DNA from 3 places in the Salinimonas marina genome. Region 1 is predicted to be linked to each of the others. Evidence: predicted binding sites of a transcription regulator. Region 1 holds the regulator's gene; each other region holds the start of a gene.
What was found. Region 1 encodes sigma-54, which starts transcription at its own class of promoters, with help from an activator protein. Its sites were predicted from a motif close to GTTGGCACGNNNNTNGNNT; they were not measured.
Positions count from the first base shown of each region.

Region 2: a site for sigma-54 is predicted at 4,388-4,406, ahead of glnA (glutamate--ammonia ligase). Genes of this name have one in related genera too.
Region 3: a site for sigma-54 is predicted at 3,694-3,712, ahead of IT774_RS15400 (DUF4168 domain-containing protein). Genes of this name have one in related genera too.

Region 1 is NZ_CP064795.1:3,061,493-3,067,411, forward strand. It holds gene IT774_RS13720 (KpsF/GutQ family sugar-phosphate isomerase) at 1-462, shown strand, start outside; gene kdsC (3-deoxy-manno-octulosonate-8-phosphatase KdsC) at 462-1,016, shown strand; gene lptC (LPS export ABC transporter periplasmic protein LptC) at 1,013-1,576, shown strand; gene lptA (lipopolysaccharide transport periplasmic protein LptA) at 1,545-2,123, shown strand; gene lptB (LPS export ABC transporter ATP-binding protein) at 2,126-2,851, shown strand; gene IT774_RS13745 (RNA polymerase factor sigma-54) at 2,932-4,416, shown strand; gene hpf (ribosome hibernation promoting factor) at 4,448-4,735, shown strand; gene ptsN (PTS IIA-like nitrogen regulatory protein PtsN) at 4,745-5,188, shown strand; gene rapZ (RNase adapter RapZ) at 5,225-5,919, shown strand, end outside.
Region 2 is NZ_CP064795.1:705,027-710,945, forward strand. It holds gene glnG (nitrogen regulation protein NR(I)) at 1-1,027, opposite strand, end outside; gene glnL (nitrogen regulation protein NR(II)) at 1,024-2,106, opposite strand; gene IT774_RS03020 (DUF4124 domain-containing protein) at 2,227-2,757, opposite strand; gene glnA (glutamate--ammonia ligase) at 2,907-4,316, opposite strand; gene typA (translational GTPase TypA) at 4,773-5,919, shown strand, end outside.
Region 3 is NZ_CP064795.1:3,426,006-3,431,924, reverse strand. It holds gene IT774_RS15415 (DEAD/DEAH box helicase) at 1-763, shown strand, start outside; gene IT774_RS15410 (ATP-dependent helicase C-terminal domain-containing protein) at 739-2,172, shown strand; gene IT774_RS15405 (lytic murein transglycosylase) at 2,217-3,434, opposite strand; gene IT774_RS15400 (DUF4168 domain-containing protein) at 3,771-4,175, shown strand; gene mrcB (penicillin-binding protein 1B) at 4,515-5,919, shown strand, end outside.

The sequences.
Region 1 (5,919 bases):
GCGCTGTTGGATGCACGGGGCTTTACCTCGGATGATTTTGCGCTCTCGCATCCGGGCGGCAGTCTGGGCCGTAAATTACTGCTTAAAGTTAAAGATATTATGCTGACTGCCCCGGATTTGCCGTTGGTGTCCCAACACGCCACCATTACCCAGGCACTGCTTGAAATCTCCAGCAAGGGGCTGGGCATGACCGGTATCACTGACAATACCGGCAAGCTTTGCGGGGTATTTACCGACGGCGATTTACGCCGGGTGTTAGACAGCAAAGCAGATATTCATACCCTGGCCATAGACCAGGTGATGACCCGCAATGGCAAAACCATTGGTCCGGAAGAGCTGGCCGTAGAAGCACTTAACACCATGGAGGCCTGTAGTATTACTGCCCTGATGGTGGTGGATGAAAACCGGCATCCGGTGGGCGCGTTTAATATGCACATGCTACTTAAAGCAGGAGTTTTATAATGCCTCATACCGTAACGCTGTATGGCATGTTGGAAGAAAAAAGTTTCAACCGTTTGAAAGAACTGAAGTTACTGGTTTGTGATGTGGATGGGGTTTTCTCTGACGGCCGCATTTACCTAGGTAACGATGGCGAAGAGCTCAAAGCCTTTCACACCCGGGATGGCTACGGATTGAAGGCGGTGGTAAAAAGTGGCATCCAAGTTGCTGTCATTACCGGGCGCAGCTCCTCCATTGTAAAAAACCGTATGGAGGCCCTGGGTGTGCAACATATTATTCAGGGCGAAGAAGACAAGGCCAGTGCCCTGCACGGCTTGTGCACCGAACTTGGACTGAGCCCGGCGCAGGTGGCGGCCATTGGCGATGATGTACCGGATTTGGGAATGTATCAATATGCCGACACCAAAATTGCGGTGCGGGACGCCCATCCGCAGGTCTGTGCTGCCGCCAATTGGGTTTTGACCAAACCCGGTGGGTTCGGCGCCGTGCGGGAGCTGTGCGATATTATTTTGCAGGCCCACGGTAAGCTTCAGCAAATTCATGGAGCCAGCGTGTGAGTCGCCTTGGGATCAGTATCGCGTCGCTGTTTATGCTGGTATTACTGGTGTATATGCCGGTATGGATGAGCGAGACCGACAACACCATTGGGCAGACTGAAGAAGATGTACTTAAACCGGCGTATACCGCCAAAAACATCACTACTACCTTGTATGACGATAGCGGGTCGCTGAATCATCGGGTGTTTGCGCAAACCATGGAACATTATGATCAGCTTGGCTTTGTATTGTTCCAAAAGCCTGAATATACGGTGTATCTGAACCAGGGACAGACCCCCTGGCAGGTCACGGCAAATGAGGGTACGCTGTATAATAATAATCTTATCGAGCTGGAGTCGAAAGTAAGGGTTCGTAATCTGCAATCAAATGAATTTGTGCGCACCATCGAAACCGACTTCATAAAAATAAATCTGGATGACAAAACGCTCTTTTCGGATCAGCCTGTGGTGATTCGCGGAACAGAATTTGTTGTAAACAGTAATGGCATAAAGGGCGACCTTAGCTCACAACAGTATGAGTTGATTGATCATGTACAGACAACGTTTTCCCCTGGCAGCTAGTCTGCTGGCAATATTGTGCTTTGCGACACCGGTTATGGCCGGCAGTGCTGATTTTCAAAAACCTATCACCGTGGATGCACGTACCCAGTCTATGGATGGCAAAAATAAAGTCACCCGCTTCAAAGACAATGTGCTGATTACCCAGGGCACCCTGACCATCGAAGCCGATGAGGTTGAGGTCAATGCCAAGCAGGGTGAAGGTAAAGAAATTATGATTGCCCGCGGCAAACCTGCCCGCTATTCCCAAACCATGGATGATGGCAGCAAGGTCACCGCCCAAGCCAATGAACTTCGCTATGAAGTGAATAAACGGACCATTTCCATGCGCGGTAATGCCCAGATAAAACAAAATAGCAGCATGGTCAGTGGCGACAGCATTACTTATGACATGATGAAAGAACAATTGATGGCGACCAGCAGTGACGGCAATGATGATAGCCGGGTCACCACCGTATTTCGTCCGCAGGCGGTAAAAAAATTAAGTGATGAGTCTGAGGACAAGCAGGGTGACACCGACGGTAAGAATGATACGCAAGGTGACAAATAAGTATGGCAACACTGACAGCCCGGAACCTGGCAAAATCGTATAAATCCCGACAGGTGGTACTGGATGTCAGTCTGTCGGTATCCACCGGTCAGATTGTGGGTTTGCTTGGCCCCAACGGCGCAGGTAAAACCACCACGTTTTACATGATTGTGGGCCTGGTCGCGCTGGATAAAGGCAAAATCACCATCGATGATAACGAACTCACGCATCAGCCGATGCATGAACGTGCCCGTCAGGGGATTGGCTACCTGCCGCAGGAAGCCTCTATTTTTCGAAAACTGACAGTTCACGAAAATATCATGGCGATTTTACAAACCCGCAGCGATTTGGATTCACAAAAACGTGAAGAAGAAGCTGATGCCCTACTTGATGAATTTAATATCAACCATATACGTAATAGTACTGGTATGAGTTTGTCCGGCGGCGAGCGTCGACGGGTGGAAATTGCCCGGGCACTGGCCGCTAATCCGCAGTTCATTCTGTTGGATGAACCATTTGCCGGTGTTGATCCAATCTCAGTCAATGATATAAAAAAGATTATTCAGCATTTACGTGACCGGGGCATTGGGATCCTCATTACCGACCATAACGTACGGGAAACCCTGGATGTATGTGAGGAAGCCTACATCGTTAGTCATGGAGAGCTCATCGCGCAAGGCAGTGCGGAGCAAGTATTAAGCAACCAGAAAGTGCGTGATGTATACCTTGGTGAACAATTCAAGCTATAGTGTGGGTATTAGGGATGATCTTATACCCGGTGTTTCACCGGAAAACTTACACATGCACCCGAGTTTAAAATAAGACGTAGATGAAACCATCTTTACAGCTAAAATTTAGTCAACAGTTAACTATGACCCCGCAACTGCAGCAGGCCATTCGGCTATTGCAGTTGTCGACACTCGACCTTCAGCAGGAGATTCAGGAAGCGCTGGACTCAAACCCTTTGCTGGAAGTAGATGAAAGTAGTGACAACGACGGGGCAGAGAAAAACAACCAGGACAGCAACAGCGATTCCGACAATATCGAGGCCTCCGCTACGGCCGGTGACAACATGGACTCTGGCGAAGCGCTGGAGAAAAATGATTTGCCGGACGAGCTGCCTATCGACAGCACCTGGGATGAGTATTATTCCGCCTCTTCAGCCCCGGCTCCGGGGCCTGGCAGTGACGAAGACCAGGTATTTCAGGGTGAAACCACTGATGACATTCAGGCTCACCTGCTGTGGCAAATGCGCCTCACCCACTTTTCAGAAACAGATCGCGCCATCGCGATGGCGATTATCGACTCAATTGATGAGTCAGGGTATCTGACTGTATCGGTGGAAGAAATTCTGCAAAGCGTGAACAGCGATGAAACCGAAGAGCCGGTGGAAGAAGATGAAGTGGAGTGTGTGTTAAAGCGCATCCAGTTGTTTGATCCTTTAGGTTCCGGCTCACGCACTCCCCAGGAATGTCTGCTGGTGCAATTACGCCAGTTTGCCCCTGATACCCCCTGGCTGGAAGAAGCCCGCAGCCTGATTGAGGATTACTCTGATTTACTGAGCAGTAAAGACTACCGCACCCTGATGCGCAAAAGTAAGCTCAAAGAAGATCAGCTGCGAGAGGCTATGCGGTTACTGCAAACCCTGAATCCTCGTCCTGGCAGTGCGCTGATCACCAAAGAACCTGAGTATGTGATTCCGGATGTGTCGGTAGCCAAAAAGAATGGCCGCTGGTCAGTAGAGCTAAATCCGGACAGTTTGCCAAAACTGAGCGTAAATCAACAATACGCTGCGATGAGCCGGCGGGCTCGCAACAGCAGTGATTCGCAGTTTATTCGTTCGCATATGCAGGAAGCAAAATGGTTTATCAAAAGCCTCGAGTCGCGTAATGATACGCTGCTGAAGGTGGCGAATTGTATTGTGCAGCAACAAATGGGCTTTTTTGAACATGGGCCCGAGATGATGAAGCCCATGGTGCTGAATGATGTTGCCGAGATGGTGGACATGCACGAATCAACGATTTCCCGGGTCACGACCCAGAAGTATATGCACACCCCTCGTGGTATCTTTGAGCTGAAATATTTCTTCTCAAGCCATGTGGCTACGGAGTCTGGCGGCGAGTGTTCTTCCACCGCCATACGGGCCCTGATTAAAAAGCTGGTGGCGGCTGAAACACCCAGCAAGCCACTTAGCGATAGCAAAATTGCAGATGTGTTGGCCGAGCAAGGAATAAAAGTTGCCCGGCGGACAATTGCAAAATATCGGGAATCGTTATCGATCCCACCGTCGAACCAACGCAAAAGCCTGATTTAATAAGGCTAGCTCACAATAAGGAAGGCGAACTATGCAAATCAATCTTACTGGTCATCATATTGAGATCACTGACTCTTTGCGTAATTATGTCGATACAAAATTCAGTAAGCTGGAGCGCCATTTTGACCATATTTCCAATGTTCATGTTATTTTGAACGTGGAAAAGATAACGCAGAAAGCGGAAGCTACGGTTCACCTAAGTGGAGCAGAAGTCTTTGCTTCGTCAGAAAATACCGATATGTATGCAGCCATTGATAGCATGGTCGATAAACTGGATAGGCAGGTTATCAAGCATAAGGAAAAACTGAAAAAACATTAGTCTGTCACTATGGATATACAAGCCATCATAAGCCTGGACCGCACAAAATGTGCGGTCCAGTGCAATAGTAAAAAGCGTATTCTGGAAGTCATCAGTGGCATCGCTTCTGACAACAATCCCGAAGTGGATGAAACTGCGGTCATGAACGCCCTGATGTCCCGGGAAAAAATGGGCAGCACCGGTATTGGTAACGGCATTGCGTTACCTCATGGCCGTTTACCGGGTCTGGACCGGGTGATTGCCATAGTGGTGACCAGTGATCCTGCCATCGATTTTGATGCCATTGACAACAAACCTGTAGATATTTTCTTTACCCTGCTGGTGCCAGAGGAACAAACCGAAGGTCACTTACAGACCCTGGCCATGGTCGCAGGGAAACTCAGCGACAAAGATACCGTAAAAGCCATTCGCCGGGCGCAAACAGGTGATGACATTTTCGCCGCTTTACAATAACATCCTTCGCTAACGCGTATATCATGGAGCAGCGCTTTGAAGCTTATTATTATCAGCGGTCGTTCCGGGTCTGGCAAGTCAGTAGCACTGCGGGCCCTGGAAGATTTGGGTTACTATTGTGTTGATAATATCCCGGTCAATTTACTGCCTGCCCTGACGCACTCGGTGTCAGAACAATTTGACCAGGTGGCAGTAAGCATTGATGTTCGAAATCTGCCTGAAGATCCTACCGAACTGGTTGAAATTCTCGATTACCTGCCCGAATCCTGGTCCATGACCATCGTTTATATTGATGCCAGTGATGATATTCTGGTGAAACGATTCAGCGAAACCCGCCGGTTACATCCATTGGCCCGGTTGAAAAAGTCGTTGGCCGAAGCGATCCATACTGAGCGGGAGCTACTGGCCCCCATCGCCGAGCGCGCTGACTTATACATTGATACTGACTCATTGTCGATTCATCAGTTGGCTGAGCTTATTCGTGAACGAATACTGGGTAAAAAAAGCTCCAGACTGGTGCTGGTATTTGAATCCTTTGGCTTTAAACACGGCATTCCTAAAGACGCTGATTATGTGTTTGACGCCCGCTTTTTACCTAATCCCCACTGGGAACCGGATTTGAAGCATTTAACCGGCCTGGACGGCCCGGTGGAAGTCTTTTTAGGCGCCCAGCCCATTGTCACCAAATTCATCTGGCAGATACAGAATCTGATCACCACCTGGTTACCGCA
Region 2 (5,919 bases), 1.4 Mb from region 1:
TTAAGGCTTTGGTTTCTACTTTTAATTCTTTGGCGGCCAGATGTAAAAAGTGAGTAGCCAGTAGCGGAATGTCTTCCCGGCGCTGCGCCAGTGAGGGGATATGAATACGAATAACATTCAGGCGATGAAACAAATCTTCCCGGAACTGGCCATTACGCACCCGCTGCTCCAGATCCTGGTGGGTCGCCGCGATAATACGCACATCCACGGTGACCGGGTGATGGCCGCCCACCCGATAAAACTGACCCTCGGCCAGCACCCGCAGCAGGCGAGTCTGAACATCCAACGGCATATCGCCGATTTCATCTAAAAACAAGGTGCCGCCATTCGCCTGCTCGAAGCGCCCATGCCGGGTATTCTGTGCGCCGGTAAAAGCGCCTTTTTCGTGACCAAACAGTTCCGACTCCACTAAATCGGCGGGTATCGCCGCCATATTCAAAGCAATAAACGGCTTGGCCGTACGTGGACTATGTTGGTGCAGTGCCTGAGCCACCAACTCTTTTCCCGTGCCCGACTGGCCATTGATCAGCACGCTTATCGATGATCGTGATAAGCGGCCGATAGCCCGAAACACTTCCTGCATGGCCGGCGCTTCGCCAATAATCTGCGAAAGGGGCGGCTGTTCTGGTTGTTGTTGTTGTTGCCGGTTTTGCTCCTGGCGGTGGGCTAATGCCCGTTGGGTCAGCGTGATGGCATCATCAATATCAAAGGGTTTAGGCAAATACTCAAACGCGCCGCTTTGATACGCGTTTACCGCACTGTCTAAGTCTGAATGGGCGGTCATAATAATAACCGGCATATCCGGCTCAATCTGCTGGATCTCCTGCAATAACTCCATGCCATCCATCTGCGGCATCCGAATATCAGAAATGACCACCTGCGGGCGTTCGCCACTGTGTAAATGCAATAACAAGTCTTGTGGCTTTTCAAAGCTCAGGCAGCCAATCTGCGCTGCCTGCAAGGCTTTTTGTAAAACCCAGCGAATGGAGCTGTCATCATCCACAATCCATACCTGTTCACTGCTCATGAATACGACTCCTTGCGTTCAATTGGAAGAAACAACACCACTTCGGTGTGGCCGGGCTGGCTGTCAACGTCGATACGCCCGGCATGATGATGGATCAACGTCTGGGCGATAGACAAACCCAGGCCACTGCCACCACTTTTGCTACTGACCATCGGATAAAACAGGGTATCGCGAATAGCCTCAGGGATACCGGGGCCGTTATCAAGTACGCTGATGCGAGCCACTAACGGATAACGTATGCCCTGGATGGTCATCTGGCGCTCTATTCGGCTGATCAGACAAATTTTTGGGGTGTCAGTTTGGGCCTGACTCAGCGCCTGCACACTGTTGCGAACAATATTGAGTACCGCCTGCTGAATCATATCCGGGTCAATATGAATATCCGGAATGCTCGGGTCATAATCACGAACAAGCGTAATCGGGGTTTCGGCATCCACTTTCATCAGGTTGCGCACCCGTTCCAGGGTCTGATGCAGGTTGCACCATTGTCGCTGGGGCAGGGCATTGGGGCCTAACAGACGATCCACCAGGCTTCGCAGCCGATCTGACTGTTCCACAATCATCTGCGTAAACTCCCGGTGGTCCGGCTGTTCAAGCATTTTTTCCAGAAGCTGGGCGGCGCCGCGAATACCCCCTAACGGATTTTTGATTTCATGGGCCAGTCCCCGCACCAGTTCCCGCGCGGCAAAATGCTGGGCGTTTTGCTGGGTTTCCCGGGAAATACGTTTTTGCTGATCAATTTTACGGACCTCAAATAACAACCGGTGACCGTGCTCGGTTTGCAGGTTGGTAACGGTAAGATCCACCAATACTGAGCGGTTGTCACGAAATGTCAGACTAACTTCATTTTCGGTAAAGTCTTCGGCCCAGCGTAAGGCGGCGCGCAGGCGGGCGCGCTGAATGGTACCAGGCATAAAAAAATCGTAGAGGGGGTGGCCGTAAAGCTGTTTCACGCCGGTGGCAAATAACGCCTCACCGGCCTGATTGACATAGACGATGTTCAGTTCGTTATCCACCATCACTAAGATGGTGTTGAGGTTATCCAGTAATTGAGCCGGGGCGGTTTCGAAACCGGGCATGAGGGTGAAATCTCCTTGCACTAATCTGGTGCATTATAGCGTAAAGACACTGGCGTGTGTCACCTGGCCAGGGGTTTACGTTTTTCACCGGGCATGCTCAGCCCGAATTGTACGAGTCGGCTACTGAGCGGAGCCCTGATTGATAAGGGCCGAGGCCTGATGCATGTAAAAGGTTTGTGTCTTTGACGATGCAAGAGTCTTGCCCTTATTACCCAGTAACTGAATTTGAAAGGTGTGAGCGCCGCGGGGTACGCCTGACAGAGCAAACGAGCCACTGCTATTTTGCTTGATAACCTTATCGTCCAGGGTAAGCTGATAGCGGCCCACAGGTTTGGGAGAGGCGGAAGCGACAATAGACACCTTACCTTTATTATTGCGGATGGTGGCCTCGGGGGCTGGACTGGCAATATTAATGGTGTAACGAACTTTTTTCTGAGGCTGCGGGGTCGGCGCTGCCGGCGCCTTGCCAGGCAAAGTTGGCGTTATATTAGAAGTTTTGGCATCAAAGGTCACCGTTTTACTGTCGGCAGCGGCGGGCGTGTCAGTGAAGACGACTGTGCCATCTTCTTTTTCGACTTTATAAACCTGAGCCGTTACGTGGGGCATATAGCACCAGTTGAAAATAACAAATATGGCGATGCGCAACTTCATGGCGTTGTCCTGATAGTGTAGTGGTACTCATTAATCTTAGTACGAATACTGTCTGGTTCCTATCACATTTGTGTTTAGCGGTATGGCCGGAGCAAACACAAAAAAGCCCGCGGTTAAGCGGGCTTTAATTCTTTATGGCTTACAATCTGTTACAGGCTGTAGTACATATCAAACTCAACAGGATGCGTGGTCATACGCAGCTTGGTCACATCTTCAGATTTAAGATCGATGTAGGCATCAATCATATCATCGGTCATAACGCCGCCGGCTTTCAGGAATTCACGGTCATTGTCCAGTGCTTCCAGCGCCATTTCAAATGAACTCGCTACCGTGGGAATATCCTTAGCTTCTTCTGCTGGCAGATCATATAAGTCTTTATCCATAGCATCGCCAGGATGGATCTTGTTTTTGATGCCGTCCAGACCGGCCATCAGCAGCGCTGAGAACGCCAGGTACGGGTTCGCGGTTGGATCCGGGAAGCGTACTTCAATACGACGTGCTTTATCGCTGGTCACATAGGGAATACGAATCGATGCCGAGCGGTTACGCGCTGAATAAGCCAGCATAACCGGGGCTTCAAATCCAGGTACCAGACGCTTGTACGAGTTGGTTGACGCATTGGTAAACGCATTCAGGGCACGGGCGTGCTTGATGATACCGCCAATGTAATACAGCGCTTCTTCAGACAGACCTGCATATTTGTCACCAGCGAAGACATTCTTACCATCTTTGGCGATGGACATGTGAACGTGCATTCCCGAGCCGTTATCCCCAACCAATGGTTTTGGCATAAAGGTTGCGGTTTGCCCGTAAGCATGTGCCACATTGTGTACTACGTACTTGTAGATTTGCAGCTCATCGGCTTTTTTCACCAGAGTATTAAACTCACAGGCAATTTCGTTTTGACCGGCAGTGGCGACTTCGTGGTGATGTGCTTCGATAGTCAGGCCCATCTCTTCCATTACCAGACACATCGCCGCGCGGGTATCGTGGCTTGAGTCTACCGGGGGTACCGGGAAATAACCGCCCTTTACACCAGGACGGTGACCCATGTTGCCACCTTCAAAGTCGGCCCCGGAATTCCATTTGGCTTCAGAAGAATCGATTTTGTAAAATGAACCGGAAATGTCGGTATGGAACCGAACATCATCAAACAGGAAAAACTCCGGCTCAGGACCGAAAAAGGCCGTATCGCCAATACCGGTGGATTTCAGGTATTCTTCGGCGCGATATGCCACAGAACGTGGGTCACGCTCATACCCTTCCATCGTCATTGGTTCAACGATATTACAGCGCACATTAATTTGGGTTTCTTCTGCAAAAGGGTCCAGAACCACAGAATCGGCATCCGGCATCAATACCATGTCTGATTCGTTAATTCCTTTCCAGCCGGCAATTGAAGAGCCATCAAACATTTTGCCTTCTTCAAAAAACTCTTCGTCAACCTGAGCCGCAGGAATAGAAACATGTTGTTCCTTGCCTGCTGTATCGGTGAAGCGCATATCGATAAATTTTGCTTCACTTTCTTCAATCAGCTCTAATGCCTTTTCTATTGACATCGTTTCCTCCAGGTATAGATGTAAAAATGCAGGGCCGGATAAATTACCCTGTCAGTATTGATAAAAAGACCTAGCGATATTCGTGCCAGTAATCTAAGGCCTGAATAACACGGGATACAAGCAAGTTACGCAACACTTACAAATTCGGATTGCACCAAATTGGAGCATTGCGGCGCTATCTTGGTGCATAACAGCTTTTTTTTCTATGCTGCACGGTCCAGGTGTTTGATGAGACTGACAAAACCAGTGCAAAACGGGGGGTGTGGTTCATCATCCCCTCAAAATTCTTTTAACTTTAGTTGCATATTGTCAGAGATATGCAAAGATCGTAAAAAAAGAAGCGCAAAGACAGTAAATTTTCTGTACAATCCGCGCACATTTTTTACCTCTGCAAGAATTTCAACTCTTTAGCCGGGCGCCAATCTCAGTCCGGGCAGCTATACAGGCACAAACCTAATGAACACGTACGATATTTCGAAGTTAAGAAACATTGCGATCATCGCGCACGTTGACCACGGCAAAACCACCCTGGTCGATAAATTGCTACAGCAGTCTGGTACGCTGGAAAGCCGTGGTGAAGCCGAAGAGCGCATCATGGATTCCAACGATATCGAGAAAGAGCGCGGCATCACAATCCTGGCCAAGAACACTGCAATCAATTGGCAGGATTACCATATTAATATTGTTGACACTCCCGGACACGCCGACTTTGGTGGTGAAGTAGAGCGGGTAATGTCAATGGCCGACTCTGTGCTGCTGCTGGTTGATGCTCAGGAAGGTCCTATGCCGCAAACTCGCTTTGTAACTCAAAAAGCGTTTGCCCAGGGCTTGAAGCCAATTGTAGTGGTAAATAAAATCGACAAGCCAGGCGCTCGTCCTGACTGGGTAATCGATCAGGTTTTTGACCTATTTGACAACCTGGGTGCTACTGATGAACAACTGGACTTCCAGATTGTGTACGCCTCAGCACTAAACGGCTGGGCCGCGATGGATTCAGACACTACCGGCACCGATATGACGCCGTTGTTCCAAACCATCGTAGACCAGGTAGATGCGCCGAATACAGACCCTGAAGGTCCGTTCCAGATGCAGATCTCACAGCTGGATTACAACTCTTATGTTGGCGTCATCGGTGTAGGTCGTATCGCGCGTGGTAAAGTAAAAACCGGTCAGCAGGTTACTATTGTCAATGCCGATGGCGACAAACGTAATGGAAAGGTGGGCCAGGTTCTAACCTATCTGGGTCTGCAGCGTCAGGAAGCAGAAATTGCAAATGCCGGTGATATTATTGCCATCACCGGGCTGGGCGAGCTGAAAATCTCTGACACCATCTGTGATGTTAATGCGGTTGAAGCAATGCCCGCGTTAACAGTGGATGAGCCTACCGTGACCATGACCTTCCAGGTAAACACCTCACCGTTTTCTGGTCGTGAAGGAAAATATGTAACTTCACGTAATATCTTTGACCGTTTACAGGATGAGTTGGTACACAACGTAGCCCTGCGTGTTGAAGAAACCGAAAACCCTGATAAGTTCCGGGTTTCAGGTCGTGGTGAACTGCACCTGGGTATCTTGATTGAAAACATGCGTCGTGAAGGTTACG
Region 3 (5,919 bases), 360 kb from region 1:
GCGTATCCAGCAGGATCCGGAACTTAGCGGGGTGGATATCATTGTGTTCGATGAATTTCATGAACGCAGTATTCATACTGACTTCGGGTTGGCGCTGGCGCTGGAAGTACAGCAGGGCTTACGAGAAGACTTGCGACTGGTGGTTATGTCGGCCACTCTGGACACCCAGGCTGTGGCGGGCCTGTTGCCAGACGCACAGCTGCTCGCCTCAGAAGGTAAAATGTATCCGGTGGCGGAGGTGTATTGTGGTCAGGTAACCGGACATCAGTTACACCAGCGTATTTGTCAGATCGCGCTGCAGGCTTGTAGTGAGTCGCAGCAGGATGTGCTGGTATTTTTACCCGGCGCCGGGGGCATCAATAAAGTGGCCCGGTTGCTGGGTGAGCGTACCCGCCCCGACCAGGTGGTGCACCGTTTATATGGGGCTTTGGACAAAGCTGAGCAGGATGCGGCGTTGCAGCCCGATGCCCAGGGGCGGCAAAAAATTATTCTGGCTACCAATATTGCCGAAACCTCGTTGACCATTGCCAATATCGGGGCAGTGGTCGATAGCGGACTTGAAAATGTCGCCCAGTTTCATCCCGGGACTGGTCTTACTCAGCTGACGACGCAGATGATCTCCCAGGCGTCGGCGGCCCAGCGTAAGGGCCGGGCCGGAAGACTGGGCCCGGGACAGTCTACCGGCTGTGGCCAAAAGAACAGCACGAACGTCTGGCCAGACACAGCAGCGCGCAAATTTTGCTTGAAGATATCACCCCACTGATGCTTGAAACGCTGGCCTGGGGCTCCCGTATTGAAGATCTGGCTTTGCTGGATATACCTTCAGCGGCACAATGTGAGGCCGCCCGGACGGTGTTGCAACAACTGGGGGCCACCGATCCGCAGCATCAGCTTACCGCCTATGGCCGTCGCCTGGCGCTGCTTCCCTGTCATCCCAGACTGGGGCACATGTTATTGCAGGCCCACCAGTACAAGCATGCCGGGTCTTCGCCACTGCTGCAGGCTGCAGTATGGGTGGCGGCTCTGGCCCAGGACAGTGTTAAACCTAAAGCTGAGACCACGGTGCGTGAAACCCTGATGAATCTCGAACACCACCAGTATCAGCGGCTGCAGCGTCAGGCAAGCCGTTATTTGCATCAGCTTGAGCCCGGACTGGCCCTGGCCAGCCCCAAGACCTTATCTTCCCGGGAAATTGGTGTGGCCGTCGCGCTGGCGTACACCGACCTGATTGCGTATCAGACCGATCACAGTCAATACAAGCTGGCCAGTGGTAAAGGGGCTACGGTAGCTCCTTTACTGGCAGGTTCACCCTGGTTGGCGGTATTGAACGGGCAACAACGGGACGGCAAAATGGTGGTGAGTCTGGCCGAACCTATCGCTCAGACAGAGGTGGAAAGCTGGTTTGCCGCCCGGTTTCATCAAACTGAGAAGGTGGGGTATAACCGTGTTCAGCAGCGAATGGAGGCCCGTCAGGTAAACCGCTTTGCGGCGATTGAACTAGCGAGTAAGCCGCTGCCGGCACCAACGCCTAAACACCTGACCCGGGCGTGGCGCACGTATCTGCAAAACCTGCCGGTTGCCGAGTGGCCGCTGGAGCCCCGGGCGCTGCAGTGGTTGCAACGTCTGGCTCTGGCCCACCGTCTGCATTTACCGCAACCCCAGGCATTTGATGAGCCGCAGGCCTGGCCTGACAGTGATAACCCATTGGCCTTAATCGAACCGACGGTCCTTGATCGGGCGCTAAGCCGATGTCGCACCTGGCGTCAGCTTAGCGAACTGGGTTGGGAGCAACGATTACAACAGTCGCTGCCATGGCCGATGCAACAGGCGCTGGATACGTTGTTGCCGGTACGTTATACCGTACCCTCCGGGCAGCAGCATCCGCTGGATTATCAAAGCGATGGACAGGTGGTGCTGGCGGTCAGAATGCAGGAAATGTATGGCCAAACTGAGGTCATTCGTGTGGCCCAGGGCCGCCAGAATGTGGTGGTGTCGTTACTGTCTCCGGCCGGAAGGCCGTTACAAATGACCGCCGATTTGGGCCAGTTCTGGCAAGGCAGTTATCAGGAGATTAAAAAAGAAATGAAAGGCCGTTACCCGAAACACTTTTGGCCCGACGATCCGGCCAGCGCGACGCCCACCACCAGAACCAAACGGGCGATGCAGCAGTAACGGCCGGTCTTAGCAGTAAGACCAGCCTCCATTCACAGGTGCGGCTAGTTTGGTGAGGTTTCGCTAGCCTGAACCACTTTTAATTGCTGCATGATTTGTTTAGCCGGGAAACCATCGGCCACCATGTCATTAGCAATCTGATAATCGCGGATCCCGGCGCGGGTGGCGGGACCTAAAATGCCATCGGGTTTACCCACATCAAACCCTTTGCTATTGAGGGTTTTCTGTAATTGCATAATGTCATCCCGGCTATAGGCGGGCAGGTCCGGCAGGCTGGCGCTTAAGCCCTTTCCTCCGGCAATCTGGTCTGCCAGTTTGCCTACTGCGATGGCGTAAAATTCAGAATTGTTCCAGCGCATGATGGTACGAAAATTAGGATAAGCTAAAAATGCCGGACCCTGATGACCGGCAGGGACCACCACATAGGCAGACACCTCACTGTCGGGCAGAGTCTTGTCGCCTGGCCGGGTGAGGCCGGCCTGTCGCCATTGGGATACCGACTGCCGGTTGCTGTAACCCGACTGGCGATAGTCGAAGTTTTGCGGCAAAACCACTTCACGACCCCAGCGAAAGCCAGGCTCCCACCCCAGATTATTTAAAAAGTTGGCTGCCGACGTTAGGGCGTCGGGAATGCTTTCCCATAAGTTAGCCAGACCGTCATTGTCACCATCGGTGGCATAACGGTAATAGGCAGAAGGCATAAACTGAGTATGTCCCATGGCGCCCGCCCACGAGCCCACCATCGCATCGGTCGACAATTTTTCGCGTTCAATCAGTTTTAGCGCTGTCATCAGCTCACCGGTAAAATACCGGCTACGGCGCTTATCACACGCCAGGGTGGCTAAGGAGCTGAGCACCGGCATCTTACCTTTGTAGGAGCCAAAATTGGTCTCCAGACCCCAGAATGCAAGCAGGTAATGCTTGGGAATGCCGTATTCATCTTCCAGCCGGGTTAACAGCGGCTGATGCTGTTTAAGCAGCTCCCGCCCTTTATTGATGCGCCAGTCCGTGACCCGTTTGCTGTAGTAAGATGGAAACGTGGTGACAAATTCTGGCTGACTGCGATCCAGCTCAATAACCCGTTCCACATAGTTGATGCTGTCAAAGGCCTCCGTGGCCACCGATTTGGCAACCCCTTGTGCTACCGCCTGGTTGAAAAGCCGGGTTTTACACTGTTCAAAATTTTCTGCTGCCGCAGCGCCACCGCAAACAAGTAGCGAGGCCCAGAGCAGGCCCATGGTCTTACCAGGAAAACGCTTCATACAATACCCTTAAAATGCCAGTAACCGCATGCTATCGCAAAGCTGCCCGCCGATGCGACAAAAACTTTCTGATGCACAACACCGCGGGTTAGTTCATCTGTTTCGGGAAGAAAAGCAGGCCGGCGCGGTTAAACCAATACGCAAAGTGACGCAATTTTACCGGCCCGGGGTGTGAGATAAACAGACACTTTGCACGGGCAAATGTGCATGTTACCGTCGTGGAACTCTATAACGTTATGATTTTAAATAATTATGAAGACCTGGTATGGAATTGGCTTCTGTACTAGTGAGCGCTCATTATACATGGGCAAATCGAAACTGACCTGGAGTCAACGTATGAACAAATTTGTTAAGACTATTGCCGCCGGTGCCGTGATTGCAAGCTGTGCTTCTTTTTCTGTTAATGCCCAGCAGGATACTATGCAACAACAACCTGCACAGGATGAAATGAAACAGCAGTCTGCAAACTTCGACGACACCACCTTGCTGAAATTTACCATGGCAATGGAAGCAGTAAGCGATGTGGCTAACAAATACGACTCAAAATTTAAAAATGTAGAGAGCCCGGAAAAAGCGCAGGAAATTCAAAAAGAAGCTCAAACTGAAATGGTAGAGCAGATTGAAGAAACCGGCCTGACCGTGGAAACTTATACAACTATCGCGCAACAGGTTCAAACTGATGAGAAGCTGCGTGAGCGGGTACTGACTATTGCTCGTGAAAACCGTCAGGAAAACAGCTAACCCGGATTTTTCAATCCGGCGCTTCAGAATGCTTTTTTCTGATGCGGTTAAATAGTGTTTTGCAGTGTCTCTGAACTTCGTCGGGGCACTGCGAACATTTTTCTTTAAAGACCCACTTCACTCTCCTTCTTGCCTTTTCATCTGCCCCGCATGTCTGCGTTTTTGATATTAAGTTACCCGTGCTATTTATGAACATATTTTGTTGTCATTGTGTATATAAGCGCACTGCGCACACCCCGGTGAGAATGCTATGATACTCATCGACCCCAAAAAGTAGCGGCAGGCGGTCGGGCATTCTATTTTTGGATTAGCGTAGCGGACATCAGACAGGCATTTTAAGTGGCGAAAAAACAAACCAAACCCAAAGCAAAATCTAACGCGAAAAATTCTCAGCGACGAGGCCGGTTTTCAGGTCTGCTGATTAAGCTGTTTATTGTCCTGGTGGTGCTGGTGGCCGGGTATATGATTTATCTGGATGCGCAGATAAAGCACACCTTTACCGGTAATAAATGGGAAGTTCCCGCGCAGATTTACGCCCGTCCTCTGATATTGAGCAAAAACCTGGAAATTACCCCCGAAGAAGTCTTAGATGAGCTGTCGTTGCTGGGTTACCGCAAAGTCAGCCGGCCTGATAGCAGCGGCGAATACGCCTACTGGAATAATACCCTGGTAGTGATGCGCCGGGCGTTTCAGTTTGTCGATGGCGCCCAGGGCATGCGCAAGCTGACTATTGCCTGGCAGGGTAATCGAATCGGCTCCATTACCGATAATACGGCCGGCAAAAAAGTAGGCACTGTGCGTCTTGAGCCCTGGCTGGTCACCCGCCTGGTAAGTAGTCTGCGTGAAGATCGGATGCTGCTGAATCTTGATACCGTGCCGCCCATGTTGCCTAAAACCCTGACGCTGGTCGAAGATCGCGATTTTTATGATCATCATGGGGTCGCCCCCTTATCGATATTACGGGCATTGATTGCCAATATTAAAGCCGGGAGGACCGTCCAGGGCGGCAGTACCTTAACCCAGCAACTGGTGAAAAATTTATTTCTTACCCTTGAGCAATCGCTGGTTCGCAAAGCCAAAGAAGCGGTAATGGCCATCATTATTGATGCCCGCTACAGCAAATCTGAAATTTTACAGGCGTACATGAATGAGGTGTTTCTGGCCCAGGATGGCGAAACGGCGGTGCATGGTTTCGGTCTGGCCAGCTATTACTTTTTTGACCGACCGGCCACTGAGCTGAATGTACCTGAAATTGCGACCCTGGTGGCAATGATAAAAGGGCCTTCCTATTATAATCCACGCCGCCATCCGGACCGGGTGCTGGAACGTCGAAACCTGATTTTACGACTGTTGTTTGAAGCCAACGAAATCGGCAGTAAAGATTATCAGCGCTATCTGGAGATGCCTTTAAAACTGGCTTCGGGCGCGAGCCTGGCCAGTGGCAAACATCCTGCGTTTATGCAAAAGGTCCGTAATGAATTACAACAGATTCTGGCCGATCCTTCCTTGCGGGACTCCGGGGTAAAGGTCTTTACCACGCTGGATATCTATGCCCAGCGACGCGCTGAAGCGGCACTGACCCAGACCCTGGATAAGTTACAGCAGGACCGTAAAGCCAAACTGGAAGGGGCCATGGTGGTGACAAACATCAGCAGTGGTGAAGTGCGGGCCATCGTCGGCTCACGGCAAACCGATTACAATGGCTTCAACCGCGCGCTGGATGCCAGACGCCAGGTGGGGTCAT